2 regions of the Spirillospora sp. NPDC052269 genome follow, and region 2 is predicted to be linked to the other one. Evidence: riboswitches for the same ligand, from Rfam matches in the RefSeq annotation. Region 2 holds a riboswitch; the other holds the start of a gene.

Region 1 (4,202 bases), on a different contig from region 2:
CCGTCGACCAGGCCCGGTCGGACGCCGCCTCGTCGCGCTGATCCACCGGGCCCCGCCGCCGCGTTCGGCCCCGCCCCACGGGACGGTCATGGAAACGGCATGATGGCGGTCCATGAGCGTGAGCGTGGTGGTGGGAGCGGCGATCATCTCCGGCGGGCGGCTGCTGGCCGCGCAGCGGGCCGAGCCGCCGGAGCTCGCCGGGGGATGGGAGTTCCCGGGCGGCAAGGTGGACCCGGGGGAGACCGACGAGCAGGCGCTCGTCCGCGAGTGCGAGGAGGAGCTCGGCGTCCGGGTCGTCCTGGGCGAGCGGGTCGGCGGCGACTGGCCGCTGGGGCTCGGCGGGTCCGTCCTGCGGGTGTGGACGGCGACCGTCGTGGACGGCGAGCCGGAGGCCCTGGAGCACCTCGCGCTGCGCTGGCTCACCGCGGACGAGCTCTACGACGTCGAGTGGCTTCCAGGCGACCTCCCGGTCGTCGAGGCGATCACCCCTCACCTCGCCCGCTGACCGGCCCGTCTGGGCGCGCACGGCCGGACGCACACCGCCTGGCCGGATGAGGCCATGGCGCGGAGGCGGACGGGCCCGAGGTTCCAGAGCCCCGAAAACGCAGCGACCGGCGTCCGCGGGAGGCGGACGCCGGTCGCTGCGTGGTGCTTCGGGGCGTGCGTGGTGCTTCAGGTCGTGCGTGGTGTTTCAGGTCACTCGATGCGGTTCGCGCCCGCGTAGTCCGAGCGGTCCATCTTGGAGACCTTCACCACATCGCCGGTCTGCGGGGCCTGGAGGAACAGGCCGCCACCGGCGTAGATGCCCATGTGGTGCAGGTCGCCGCCGAAGTAGACCAGGTCGCCCTGGCGCAGCGAGCCCCGGTCGATCTTGGTGCCCAGCTGGAACAGGTCGCCGGTGTAGTGCGGCAGGCCCGGCTTTCCGACCTGCGCGTACGCCCAGATGACCAGGCCGGAGCAGTCGAAGGTGGTCGGCCCGGCGGCCGCCCACACGTACGGCGAGCCGAGCTTGGTCAGGGCCTTGCGCAGCATCTTCTGCGGCAGGCCGCTGCCCCGGACGGTCACCGTGTACCCGGACGTCGGGTCCTTGGTCCGGGTGATGCCCAGCTTGTCCAGGAGCTTCTGGACGTCGTCGATCTTGCCCTTGGTGGTCTTGCGGGCGGTGTCCGCCTGGTCGGCGGCCTGCTTCACCTTCGCGGTCTGCGCCTGCGCGTCCGACTTGGCCTTGTTGGCCTGGTCGATCAGCGTCTGCAGCCGCTGGACCGCGCCCGCGCGGTTCTGGGCGAGGTAGGCGGTGTCGGACAGCCCGCTGCCGTCGGCGCCTCCCGCGAAGATCATGTCCGGGCCGCCGCCGCTCATGTACTGGTTCGCGGCGACCTGGCCGAGCGCGGCCCGGGCCGGGGCGGCCTGAGCCTCGAGGGCGTCCGCGCGGCGCGTGGCGTCCCGCTCGGCCTTCTGCGCCTTGCCGAGGTCGACGCGGGACTTGTTGTACTGCTCGGTGAGCTTCTCCGCCTCGTCCTGGAGCTGCTTGAGCTGCTTCTTCAGGTCGGACTCGGAGGGCTTCCCGGACGGGGACGGGGGAGTGAGGGGTGCCTGGAGTGCTCGGGGTGCCTGGGGGGCCGTCGGCGCGGCGTGGGCCGCGCCGGGTGCGGCGACGCCCAGTCCGAGCGCGAGGACGGTGGCGGCCGCGAGTGTCACGCGGCGGCGCTGGGGGTCCTTGGCCAAGGCCGGTGTTCTCCTCTTCGTGTGCCGCCTACCGGGTTAGCTGACGGGTTCGGGCCAGGAGTCGCCCTACGCCGCACGGCACGACGCCGTCCCGGTCAGAGGACGCCCCGTGACGTGCGCCGATTCACCCCGGGAGTGTGGGTCCCCGGTTCCCTCGCGGGATTCGGCGGTCCGGTCGCTGCCCCACGGACGGGGCTTTGGTACGGCCGGATCTGCGGGGCAGACTACAAAGGAAGTTCAAAAATGGCCAAACAGTCACACAAAGTATGCATGTGTGCGCATGTGGTGCCGGTGTCGCGGAGGAGATGCGTGGGATCCGTGTGACGGAAGAGGTGCTGGTCACCCGCATGATCACCCCGTGTGGAGGCCGTTCTTCACCTGCCCGCCGTCCCGCGGACGACCGGGCTCCTTGGGCGGCCGAGTAAACTGTGAGTGTCGCACGTCTGCGGCCGATCCCCGAACTCTCACCCAAGGCGAAACCGCATGCCCTTCTCCACGCGCGATGACCTCCGCAACGTTGCCATCGTGGCCCACGTCGACCACGGCAAGACCACACTGGTCGACGCCATGCTCTGGCAGTCCGGCGCGTTCCGTGAGAACCAGGACGTGAACGACCGCGTCATGGACTCCAACGACCTGGAGCGTGAGAAGGGCATCACGATCCTGGCCAAGAACACCGCCGTCCGGCACGCCGGGATGACGATCAACATCATCGACACCCCCGGCCACGCCGACTTCGGCGGCGAGGTCGAGCGCGGCCTGTCCATGGTGGACGGCGTCGTCCTGCTGGTGGACGCCAGCGAGGGCCCGCTCCCGCAGACCCGGTTCGTCCTGCGCAAGGCCCTCGAGGCGCGGCTCCCGGTCATCCTGGTCGTGAACAAGACCGACCGGCCGGACGCCCGCATCGACGAGGTCGTCGACGAGGCCTACGAGCTGTTCATGGACCTCGAGGCCGAAGAGGAGCAGATCGACTTCCCGATCGTCTACGCCTCCGGCCGCGCCGGCCGCGCCTCGATGAACAAGCCGGGCGACGGCGAGCTCCCCGACAGCGAGGACCTCGAGCCCCTGTTCCAGGTCATCAAGGACACCATCCCGGCGCCGTCCTTCGACCCGGACGCCCCGCTCCAGGCGCACGTCACCAACCTGGACGCCTCCAGCTACCTCGGCCGGATCGCGCTGTGCCGCGTGCACAACGGCGTGATCAAGAAGGGCCAGCAGGTCGCGTGGTGCCGGCACGACGGCAGCGTCGAGCGGGTCAAGATCACCGAGCTGCTGATGACCGAGGCGCTCACCCGCAAGCCCGCCGACGAGGCCGGCCCGGGCGACATCATCGCGATCGCCGGCATCCCGGAGATCATGATCGGCGACACCATCGCCGACCCGGACGACCCGCGCCCGCTGCCGCTGATCACGGTGGACGAGCCCGCGATCTCCATGACCCTCGGCACCAACACCTCGCCGCTGGCCGGCCGGGAGAAGGGCACCAAGGTCACCGCCCGCCTGGTCAAGGACCGCCTCGACCGCGAGCTGGTCGGCAACGTGTCGCTGAAGGTGCTGCCGACCGAGCGTCCGGACGCCTGGGAGGTCCAGGGCCGTGGCGAGCTGGCGCTGGCCATCCTGGTCGAGAACATGCGCCGCGAGGGCTACGAGCTGACCGTCGGCAAGCCGCAGGTGGTCGCCCGCGAGATCGACGGCAAGAAGCACGAGCCGGTCGAGCGCCTCACGGTCGACATCCCCGAGGAGCACCTCGGCGCCGTCACCCAGCTCATGGCCGTCCGCAAGGGCCGCATGGAGCACATGACCAACCACGGCACCGGCTGGATCCGGATGGAGTTCCTGGTCCCGGCGCGCGGCCTGATCGGGTTCCGCACCGAGTTCATGACCGAGACCCGCGGCACCGGCATGGCGCACCACGTGTTCGAGAGCTACGAGCCCTGGTTCGGCGACCTGCGCACCCGTCCGAGCGGCTCGCTGGTCTCCGACCGGACGGGCGCCGCGACGGGCTACGCCATCCTGAACCTGCAGGAGCGCGGCACCTTCTTCGTCGGCCCGACCACCGAGGTGTACGAGGGCATGATCGTCGGCGAGAACTCGCGCGCCGACGACATGGACGTCAACATCACCAAGGAGAAGCAGAAGACCAACGTCCGCTCCTCCACGGCCGAGACGACCGAGACGCTGACCCCGCCGCGGATCCTCACCCTCGAGGAGAGCCTGGAGTTCATCCGGGACGACGAGTGCGTCGAGGTCACCCCGACCTTCGTCCGGATCCGCAAGATCGTCCTGGACGCCAAGGAGCGCGAGCGGACCCGCGCCCGCGCCAAGCGCAACTCCTGATCGAGCCCTCGAACCGGCTGATCCGGTCGAACGAGAAGGCCCCCGCCCTTGCGGCGGGGGCCTTCTCGCTTCTCTCGACCTTCTCGTTCTCTCGGCCGGTGCGCGTCCCGGCGGGCCCGGGCCCGGCCGTCAGCCGGTGC
Region 2 (4,202 bases):
GCGGGTGCCAGGGCGACCGCGCGGCGGGCCCAGGACGTCCCGGCGACGGCGGTGACGGCGGGGACGGCCGCGGCCAGCCGCCGGGCGATCTCGTCCAGCCCGGACGCGTCGCCCATGACCAGCGCGGGCCCCTTGCGGACGACGGTGAGCGGCCCGGCGTCGGCGATGTCGGAGTCGTCGGCCAGTCCGGCGGACGAGCCGTCCCCGATGATCGTCCAGGTGCCGGAGAGGGGCGCGAACGCCAGGTGGCGGGTGCGGGCGACCGGGCCGGTGTCGAAGCCGGTGATCCGGTAGCGCATGGAGACCTGGACCACACCGGACGCGCCGTGGGGCTGTCCGGGGGCGGTGGGGCGTTCCTCCCAGCCGTCCAGGGGGAGCTTGATCAGATTGTCGAAGAGGCGGGCCTGGGCCTGCTGGAAGGCGGCGGGCGCGTCGGCGACGGTGGCGAGGAAGGCGATCCGGTTCCGTTCGCGGACGGCCCGGGCCCGGTTCGCCAGGACGGCCGTGACCGCGCGCGGATCGGGCGTCCCGGCGGGGGAGGGCCTTCCGGCAGGCGCGGAAGCCCCGCCCGGGCGGCGGGTCAGGGCGAAGATCCCGGCTCCGGCGGCGAGGCAGGCGGCCGCGCCGCCGCCCGCCAGCAGGCCGAGAGCCCGCCGCCGCGAGGGATCCTCTGCGGTGACGGGCTCTGCGGGCCGCTCAGCGGCCCGCTCGCCGGTCTGCTCGGCGGCGGGCCCTGGGGTGGTCTCCGCGGCCCGCTCGTCGTCCATGCGGCGATCCTAGGGCGAGGCCGGGAGTGCGGGTCACTTGGCGTAGTCGGGGTACCCGTAGCCGACGATCATCTTGCTCTGGCGGTTCTTGACCTCGACCGCGCCGCCGTCGGTGTTGCCCTCGATGGTCTTGACGGTGCCGTTGCCGTTGTCCTTGATCACCATGCCGACGTGCTGGATGGCGTCGATGCTCTTGCTGCCGTTCCAGGCGAAGAAGACGACCGAGCCGGGCTTGGCCGCGCTGCCCCAGCGGTTCTGGCTCTTGAACCACTTGGCGTGGGCGACGGTCCAGGCGTCCGAGCCGACGGAGTGGGCGAAGCCGATCTGGGTGCCGACCCAGGAGACGAACATGTCGCACCACGAGGCGTCGGCGTAGAGGCCGAGCGAGCCGCCGTCACGGGCGAGGGTCTGCTTGGCCCGCTCGGTGCCCATGTACCACTGCTGGAACTTGGTCTTGCCCGCGCCGTCCTCCTTGATCCCGGCCTGCGAGGTCGCGACCTTGATCGCCTGCTGGGCGGTGGGCTTGCGCGGCGGGGCGGGCTGAGCCGGGGCCTTGGGGGCCTCGTTGGCCGCCTGCGGCTGGGCCGGGGCGGCCTGCGGCGCCTGCTGCTGCGGGGCCTGCTCGGCCTGCTGCGGGGCGTCCTTCTTGACCTGCGGCAGGGTGCTCTCGGCGGTGGCGGTCCCGGAGATCCGGGTGGACGCGGCGGCCGGCTGGAGCTCGGTGGTCGAGGCGTGCGCGGTGGTGGCGGCGATGGTGCCGACCAGGGCCGCGCTGGCGACCAGGGCGCTGGTGGTGCGCACGGACTGGAACACCGGGGTGGAGCGCAGGACCTGAGCCGCCGGGGTATCTCGCAGCGACTTCAGGACGGGATGGAGCTTGGTGGTGAGCTTGGTGGTGAGCTTGCCGTTCATGCTGGTTCTCCTCGGCTTCCATGCCGCCTACCGGGTTAGCTGACGGGTTCGGGCGTGGAAGCTGCCCTACGGCCTCTGGGAGGCCGATTCACCCCAGGTGTTCGGTGGGTCCCCGGCTCTGCGTCGACGCGCGCTCAGGCGTGTCGGGAGCGGACTCGGCGGCGGACGCCCTCGATGAGGCGCGTCCGGTACTGGATACGGACTGTCCCGCTACGGGACGGCTCGCGCTGGACGGCGAGCGAGAGGCTCGCGCTGGACGGCGAGCGGGAGGTGAGGCCCGGCGGCGGGGGATGGTGCCGCCGGGCCCTGCGGACGTGCGTCCTGGTCGTTCGTCCTAGTAGGGACGGACGGCGCCCGCGAAGGTCTTCTTGCGGTAGCTGTCGAGCTTGGTCACCCGGACGTGGTCACCGGTGTGCGGGGCGTGGATCATGTAAACCTTCCGGCCCGTTTTCTTGTAGACGATGCCTACGTGACCCTTGCCGCTAAAGAACACAAGGTCTCCTGGCGCGAGTTTGTTCCAGGAAATCCTGTTCTTTACCGAACGGTACTGCTCGGTGGTGACGCGGGGCAGTTTCACCCCGGCCTTCCGGTAGGACCACTGGACGAGTCCGGAGCAGTCGAAGGCGTTCGGGCCGGCCGCGCCATAGCGGTACGGCTTGCCCTTCCTGCTGGCCGCGTAGTCCAGCGCCTTCTGCGCGAGCTTCTGGCGCTGAGCCCAGGTCTTTTGCTTGGCCTGCTTGACCACCACGCCCACGGGCCTGGCGGTCGCCGCGTGGGCAGCTGGGGCCGGACCGGCCATCACGACGGGAGTCGCGACGGCGGTGGCGACCGCGAGGCCGCCTACGGTCCGCACACGGCGGGCTGTGCTGCTGACAGCGTTGCTGGACAGGGGTTTCTCCTTTTTCCAGACGCCTACCGGGTTAGCTGCCGGGTTCGGACGTGGAGTCGCCCTACGACGGGTCCCAGGCCCTATGGGCCTTGATTTCTGGGGGCGGGACCGCCGATTCACCCCATGCGCCGCATATGAACGTGCCCGGAATGCTGCGGACACGTCGGCGCGGATGGGTCCCCGGTTCCGCGCGCCGTCGCGCGGATTCGGCGTTGCCGTCTCGCCCCGAAGCGCGATGAGGCCGGACGACGGGACCCTGTTGTCCCGCGTGCGGGCGAGCGGCGTGATGTTGTGGGAAGGCGGGCCCTGCGAAGAAGGGCCGCGCACGGCAAGGCCGGGTAAAGGAATCCGCCGTGGCGCGCTATCAGCGCCATGCACGCCGTTTCGCGTGCGCACGGTCGGGCCGGGCCTGCCGGATGCGGCGCGTGGGGCGCGTCGCGAGAGTGGGGCGGCGGCGCGTGGAACGCGTCCCGCCGGATCCGCGGCGCCAGGGGGGCGTCGCGGGGGAGACGACGCCTGGCGGGCGCCGCAGGTGCCCCACAAGGTAGCAAAGTTCAATCAGAAGGCAAATCCACCACAAAAAAGACGTTGGCCCAGGTCACAGACCTGGGCCAACGGTTTTAGTGCGCTCGGGACGCCGGGATCGCCCGCTGTCAGGGGCGTGCGGCGCCGTACCAGGCGCTCTGGTAGTAGCCCGAGGAGATGTCGGCGATCTGGACCACGGTGCCGGTGTGCGGCGCGTGGATCATCTTGCCGTTGCCGATGTAGAGGCCCACGTGCCCGAGGCTGTTGAAGAACACCAGGTCGCCGGGCTGGAGGTCACCCTTGGCGACGTGCTTCAGGTTCCCCCACTGGGCGTAGGTGTCACGGCCGATGTCGACGCCCGCCGCCGCCCACGACTTCTCGGTGAGGCCCGAGCAGTCGTAGGAGTTGGGGCCGTCCGAGCCGTACACGTAGGGCTTGCCCATCTGCGAGTAGGCGAAGTTGATCGCCGTGCGGGCATTGCCGGAGGCCGGGCCGTTGTAGGTGCCTCCGCCGCCGCCACCGCCGGACTTGTTGTTGTCCGTCGGGTCCTGGCCGCCGAGCTTGTCCAGAAGCTTCTTCTGGGCCTTGACCTGCTTGTCGAGGCCCGTCTTCTGCTTCTTCAGGTCGTTCAGCTTGCTCGTCACGTCGTCCAGGCCCTGCTGGGCCTGGGCCTTCTCCCGGGAGACGCGCTGGGCGGCGGCGAGGAACTGGGCGAGCGCGCCCGTCCGGTTCCGGGACAGCTGCGAGATGACCGCCGCCTGGTCCAGGACGACCTGCGGGTTGCCCGCGGAGACGAAGCCGCTGACCGAGTCGGTGTCGCCGTTCTTGTACGCGGTGGCCGCCATCTTGGCGATCGCCTGGCGCTGCGTCTCGTAGCTCCGCTCCTGGGCGTCGGACGCCTTCTTGGCCGCCGCGAGCTTCTTCTTGGCGGCCTTCAGCTGACTCTGGGTCTTGTTGTACTGCTGGACCGCCTGGTCGACCTGCTCGTTGAGCTTGGTGAGCTTCTTCTTGACCTCGTCGGCGCTCGGTTTGGCCGGGGCTGCGCCGGCGAAGCCCTGGGGGAGAGTGAGCGAGGTCGCCACGGCGAGGCATGCTGTCGCCAGCACACG

Evidence for each region. Region 2 has a riboswitch for cyclic di-AMP ahead of AB0L06_RS14110 (C40 family peptidase). Riboswitches for the same ligand answer to the same signal wherever they lie in the genome.
Region 1: it holds a riboswitch for cyclic di-AMP, as region 2 does, so the genes downstream of both, AB0L06_RS00250 (C40 family peptidase) here and AB0L06_RS14110 (C40 family peptidase) in region 2, are expected to answer to the same signal.

What each region holds. Positions count from the first base shown of each region.
Region 1 is NZ_JBFAUU010000001.1:50,290-54,491, forward strand. Features, by position in the region: gene AB0L06_RS00240 (Mut7-C RNAse domain-containing protein) at 1-41, shown strand, start outside; gene AB0L06_RS00245 ((deoxy)nucleoside triphosphate pyrophosphohydrolase) at 113-505, shown strand; gene AB0L06_RS00250 (C40 family peptidase) at 697-1,725, opposite strand; cyclic di-AMP (ydaO/yuaA leader) riboswitch at 1,734-1,904, opposite strand; gene typA (translational GTPase TypA) at 2,209-4,062, shown strand; gene AB0L06_RS00260 (PLL family lectin) at 4,192-4,202, opposite strand, start outside.
Region 2 is NZ_JBFAUU010000006.1:58,483-62,684, reverse strand. Features, by position in the region: gene AB0L06_RS14120 (hypothetical protein) at 1-767, opposite strand, end outside; gene AB0L06_RS14115 (CHAP domain-containing protein) at 801-1,679, opposite strand; cyclic di-AMP (ydaO/yuaA leader) riboswitch at 1,688-1,830, opposite strand; gene AB0L06_RS14110 (C40 family peptidase) at 2,014-2,433, opposite strand; cyclic di-AMP (ydaO/yuaA leader) riboswitch at 2,573-2,790, opposite strand; gene AB0L06_RS14105 (C40 family peptidase) at 3,222-4,175, opposite strand.